2 regions of the Peribacillus sp. R9-11 genome follow, and region 1 is predicted to be linked to the other one. Evidence: riboswitches for the same ligand, from Rfam matches in the RefSeq annotation. Region 1 holds a riboswitch; the other holds the start of a gene.

Region 1 (3,203 bases):
TACCAACCACTAAAAGCATATCTTTTTCAAGGATATTCTGATCAGGTGATGGAGCTATGATAATTTCTCCATTACTCACGATGGCAATAACACTGATATTATATTTCGCACGTAAATCAAGCTCTCTGAGACTTTTTCCTGTCATGCTTATGGGTATAATGATTTCCTCGATATTGTATTCTTTTGAGAGTTCTATATAGTTCAGCATGTTGGGTGATAGGAGTTGATTAGCGACCCGTTCACCCATATCTCTTTCAGGGTAGATAACCCAGTCAGCACCAACTTTAGCGAGCACTTGACCGTGATGTTTATTTAGAGCTTTTGCTATTACCTTTTTCACTCCTAGTTCCTTTAAAAGCAATGTAGTTAAAATGCTTGACTGCATATCATTTCCGATGGCTACGATGACACAATCAAAATTACGGATTCCAATGGATTTTAGTGCCTCTTCTTCGGTAGTATCAGCCATAACTGCATGAGTTACACTTAATTCTGCATTCTCGACTCTTTCCTCGCTTACATCAATACCCAAGACTTCTTGTCCGGCTGTATATAATCTATGAGCTACACTCGTTCCGAATCTTCCTAAACCGATAACGGCATATTGTCGTTTTCCCATCTTTAACACTCCCTCATTAATGATTAACCAATCATGATTTTGCCTTTTGGACGGCGGAATGGATCTGGTTTACGTCTCATTGCGATAGCAAAAGCAAAAGTCAAAGGTCCAACCCGGCCCGCAAACATTGTGAAAATAATGAGCATCCGACCAATGGGGGATAATTCAGGGGTTAATCCCATTGAGAGACCCACGGTAGCAAATGCTGAAGTGGCTTCAAATAAAACCGTCAAGAAATCACTTCCGGTTTCTGTAATAGTCAGCAGAATGGTGATGGTTGAAACGATAAATACCCCGATGGAGGTAACGGATAATGCTTTAAATATCGTTTCATTCACAATGCGGTACCGAAACAATACCACATCTTCTTTTCCTTTAATCTGTGACCAAACCGTTCCAATCAGCGTCGCTAATGTGGTGGTTTTAATCCCACCGCCAGTCGATCCCGGTGAAGCCCCAACAAACATCAAGAAAATGATCAGCAGCAATGTGGGTTGTGTTAAATCAGGGATATTCAATGTATTAGAACCTGCTGTTCTCGGAGTAACGGATTGAAACAAAGAAGCCAACGTTTTCCCCATGAAAGATAAAGGCTGCAATGTTTTGGCATTTCCAAATTCAAATATAAAGATTAAGATGGCCCCGCCAATTGTAAGGATTAAGCTAGCCATCAGTACAACCTTCGTATGTACAGACAAACGATGGGTATCACGGTATTCGTAAATTTCATTCATCACGATAAATCCTATACCGCCTAATGTGATCAGGGAAGCGACTGTAAGGGTTACGAAAGGATCTGATGCATAAGTAGTCAAGCTCCTAAACCCTCCCATTAAGTCAAAGCCCGCATTATTGAAATTGGAAATCGAATGAAAAAGGCCGTAATAGATTGCTCTGCCTATTGGCATGTCAAAAGAAAAGCGAATCGATAGTATAACGGCACCTGAAATTTCAATAATGGCAGTGTAAATTAAAATCCTTTTTACTAACTTAACTACACCTGCCATAGATAAATTATTTAAAGACTCCTGCAAGACTAACCGGCCTTTTAAAGAAATTCTTTTGCCTAATAAGAAAAAGAAAAGCGTCGCAAATGACATAAACCCCAAGCCGCCTATTTGAATGAGTGATAAAATGACCAACTCTCCAAATGTTGTAAAAGTGGTTCCCGTATCTACTACGACAAGCCCTGTTACACATGTAGCAGAGGTTGAGGTAAATAAAGCATTTAGAAAAGAAAGACCATTCCCATTTTCAGTGGAAATCGGCAGGGTTAATAAATAGGCTCCAACAAGTATCAGGAAGGCAAAGCCAAGTACAAGAATTTTTGGTGGATCTAACAAATCTTTTGCTTTTATCAAATTGATCATCCTTACCCTGTTAATGAATTAGCAACCTACTAACAAACGTAATATATCCACAGATAACTAACCATTATCGAGTGATAGGGTTAGTATTTCGCTCGTACTGCATTCCATTCGTCATCCATCTAGATAAACAATCAATAGACCAAGTTCCTTTTGCTATACATGCGTCCATTCTGCACAAGCCCTTTTATTTGTGAAAAAAGGTATTCATTATCCTTAATCAAGCTTAGGTAATGCTCTTTGGAAAATCCTTTTTTAAAGCATAATAAAAAGACCTACATAACATCTGGCTGCTATTTTGTTACAGAAAAGCAAACAAAAAAGCCCCTGAAATAGGCGGTCTTATGACCTCCTTCGCTTTAGCCGACGAAGTTAGCTGACGGGTAGGATGGCGAAAGAGCTGATCTCATCCTTTCTGCAAGGCAGAATTAACCCCAAATGATTGGTTCCTCCGTACTCAATTTACTTGAGTTTAGGCCGAAATGCATTAAATTGATAAACGTATTCTACTCCCATCATTTACTAGTTGTAAACCCCTAAATTGTAAAAAAAATTTGCTAGAACAAAACAGAAAATTTACGTTTTTTTTACATATTAAAAACTTATTGACAAAAATTAGTTGGGACATTATGATAGGTTCGATAAATTTGAAAAATAACATCCAGTAATTTTATGTTTCTAATAAATAAATATATGGTATTTCCTTTTGGAATTAGATACAGAAAATCTCAAAGTTTATTGAATTCGTATTTTGAAATTTTAATACATTATATAAAAAAGGCGGGCAAGTATGGAGAAGACGTTTAATAGATATGTTGTTAACGCTACAGGTAAAGGTGGACAGACGTATTTAACTCAATGCCAGGATAAAGATGCACTAAGGAAATGGATAGCCGATCATGAGGATCAAATAATAATGAATGAGTTAAGGATAACAGATAAGAAAAAGAATCCATTGATAAATTTTTTTTTCAAAGGTAATATCATCTGAATTCATAGGTCCTTATTAACTGGATCATGAAAATAATTGAACATTAAAAGTTAGTAGAGGGTCAAGCATATTGAATAATAATTCACTCATTATGTCCTTTTTCAGTATTTCAACTATTTAAATTCCTGCGTTAATCAGGCAATCTGAAGCTTAACATCCATATTACGTTATATTTTCAAACTCATTTATATTGAATGAGTTTTTTTTGTGTATATTAAATATTGCG
Region 2 (3,203 bases), on a different replicon from region 1:
ATTCGATAAAGCAATCTTCACCTTTAATGGTTTAATGCAAATCCCTCAACGAAAAAACCGCATTCTAGCTTTAAAAGAAATTAACCGTGTTTTAGTATCTGATGGAATTTTCATTTTTACCACCCATGACCGTGACAAAAATGAAAATTACCTGAATTTTTGGGAGCAGGAAGAAATGATTTGGTGTGAAGGTAAACAGGATGACCGGCTATATGAGTTTGGTGATATATTCACTTCTGGAAAGACCCTACAAAAAGATACCTTTCTTCATATACCTAATCAACGGGAGGTCTTTGACAGTCTCAATGAAGCAGGTTTTACTTTCCTAGAAAGTTTTTACCGAAGTGAATTATTCCATGAAAGCGATGATGTCATCACTTTCTCATCAGATTGCCGCTTCTGGATTGTTCAAAAGTAAGAATTAGTTTTTCAAAATTCACAAAAAAAACCAGAGTGACATATCACTCTGGTTTTTTTATATTAAGAAACTTGTTCTAGTTTTTCATTATTGGCAGGAGGGTTGAATTGACCTTCCCATTTTGAGATAACAATTGCTGCAAGTGAATTACCAATAACGTTTACTACTGTACGGCCCATATCAAGAATACGGTCTATACCAGCAATAAATGCTAAACCTTCAATTGGAATACCAACTGTTCCTAATGTCGCTAAAAGAACTACGAAAGATACACCAGGTACACCTGCAATCCCCTTAGATGTGATCATTAACACTAACATTAGTGTAATTTGTTCATAAGCGCTTAAATCAATCCCATACATTTGAGCGATGAAGATAGCTGCTAACGCTTGATATAATGTAGAACCATCAAGGTTAAAAGAGTATCCTGTCGGAATAACAAACGTAGCAATATGTTTCGGACATCCCGCTTTCTCCATTTTTTCCATGATTCTCGGAAGAACTGCCTCAGAACTTGCTGTCGAGAACGCAAGAATTAATTCCTCTTTTAGAAGCTTAATCAACGTAAAGATATTGAACCCTACAAATTTTGCAATAAGACCCAGAACGACAATTACAAAGAAAATCATTGTTCCGTATACAGAAAGCGCTAACTTACCTAATGGAATTAAAGATTCCAAACCGAACTTGGAGATGGTCACACCGATTAGTGCAAATACCCCGATAGGAGCAAATTTCATGACCATATTAGTTAAGTAGAACATTCCTTCTGCTGCACCTTGGAAGAAACGGAATACAGGTTTACCTTTTTCACCGATAGCCGCAATACTAAGTCCAAACAAAACAGAGAAGAAAATGATTGCTAGCATATCGCCTTCTACCATAGCTTTAATTGGATTGGATGGCACAATGTGAACAATTGTATCCACAAAAGATTCATGCTGCTTAGTTTCTGCTGTATCAACATAGGTAGAAATATCAGTTTGTTCTAGATTGTTCATATTTACACCAGCACCAGGCTGGATAATATTCGCGGAAACTAGACCAACAGCAATCGCTATCATTGTTACCACCACAAAGTATGAAAGTGATTTAGCTCCTAGTTTACCTACTGCTTTTAAATCACCTACACCCGCAACTGCAACGATAAGACTTGACACAATGATTGGTACTACAATCATTTTAATCATTCGTAGGAAAATGTCTCCGAATGGTTGTAAAAAGTTTTGGGCTGTCGCATTACCATAAAAAATGGCACCAACAATAATCCCTAGAATTAAACCAATAAAAATTTGGCTAGCTAAACTTAATTTAAATTTCTTCATTTACTTTCCTCACCTTCCATAAAGTCTTTAAAGCAAAAACATTTTGTCTCGGTAAGGGAAACAAGATACTAATAGAAAGAAAGTAATTTTTCTTTTATTGAAAAACTCTATCTTTACGCCGAAAAAAAAGACACTTCATGTGTCGATTTCCTATAGGCGTGAATATTCACACATGTTCCCTTAAAGACGCTGACGAGGTTAGCTGTCGGGTTAGGAATTGGAAACACAAAAGCCCTTTCATTTCTGAATTCACCCCTAGCGAAAAAAATCCGCAAAAATGGGTCCCCCGTTCTTGTAATAAGATTAAGCGAATACTTAATAATAAAATATTATACTAAAAATGTTATTCTGTAAATATTTTTTCTTGTCCCTTTAAGAAAAAACCTTTGCAAATGTCTGAATATTCTGTATTAGTGACTATTTTACCTATAATAACACATTCTCTATTTTGCTTAATTTTGTTATATGGATATATAAATAACAATAAAACTGATTGATATATCCCCTCTCTCGAATAATGAAAAAATGGATTATTTTTCTAACATACCCAGTAATATATACCTCACCTTTTCCCGAGTGGTGAATTTTTTATAACTAGCAGATTTCACCTTCTCAAACTGAATTGGAGTAACAAAATAAGAATGATTTTTCACAATCCTATTCGGTTCTATTAGAATAACATCACCTACCGCCGGTCCCTTTATGAGTTCTTGCTTTCCTTCTGCTTTAAGCCCTTTTGTAATATAGTGTTTATCCACATAGCCTTTTTTAGTCAATTTGTAGACATGCGGCTTTTTTTTATGATGTACTGCCTCTACAGGGATAGAGGGTACACCCGCTTTCTCATTGGTTATTACAGTAAGATTGACTTTTGACCCTACCAACAAAGGTTTAGTTTCTTCATCTCCTGGCTCAATCAATGCCTGAAATGGAAATCTGTTATCTTTTTTTAGTGATGGCTCCTCTTCTGGATAAGAATGTATACGACCTATTGTTCCGTTCAACGCCTTTTTTAAATCAGGGGAACTTGCCTTTATAGTCATGCCCACTTCAGCTTTTTTCATCTCCTCTTCAGAGAAATCCCCTTCAATTGCCACATTTGTTGAAACAATGGATATAATGGGATTATTCAGGTTTTTATTGATGTTTTTTACAACACCATCAGCCTCACTCGCCGTCTCAACCGCGCCTTTTTGCTCCTCAATTGAACTTAATTGAGCATCCAGCATAACAACCTTTTCTTCCAAGCGGTTTTTTTCAAGTTCCAGCTTGTACATTTCTTGCTCAATATTACTTTCAATCAAGTCTGAAGAGGTAGTTGTTATATCAATATTTAAGCTCTTTTCTATCGAATTATCGATTACTGCTTTATTAGAATTACTTGTCAAACTTCCTTGATAAGCTTTCAACTTATCAATGTAATCATTAATCCCCACCATTTCACCCTCAGCGGCAGTTTT

The links. Region 1 has a riboswitch for cyclic di-AMP ahead of RE409_RS30485 (TrkH family potassium uptake protein). Riboswitches for the same ligand answer to the same signal wherever they lie in the genome.
Region 2: it holds a riboswitch for cyclic di-AMP, as region 1 does, so the genes downstream of both, RE409_RS01425 (cation:dicarboxylate symporter family transporter) here and RE409_RS30485 (TrkH family potassium uptake protein) in region 1, are expected to answer to the same signal.

What each region holds. Positions count from the first base shown of each region.
Region 1 covers NZ_CP133767.1:8,658-11,860, reverse strand. Annotated here, with positions in the region: gene RE409_RS30490 (potassium channel family protein) at 1-619, opposite strand, end outside; gene RE409_RS30485 (TrkH family potassium uptake protein) at 643-1,989, opposite strand; cyclic di-AMP (ydaO/yuaA leader) riboswitch at 2,333-2,475, opposite strand; gene RE409_RS30480 (hypothetical protein) at 2,777-2,977, shown strand.
Region 2 covers NZ_CP133763.1:282,716-285,918, reverse strand. Annotated here, with positions in the region: gene RE409_RS01430 (class I SAM-dependent methyltransferase) at 1-418, shown strand, start outside; gene RE409_RS01425 (cation:dicarboxylate symporter family transporter) at 481-1,743, opposite strand; cyclic di-AMP (ydaO/yuaA leader) riboswitch at 1,916-2,063, opposite strand; gene RE409_RS01420 (efflux RND transporter periplasmic adaptor subunit) at 2,274-3,203, opposite strand, start outside.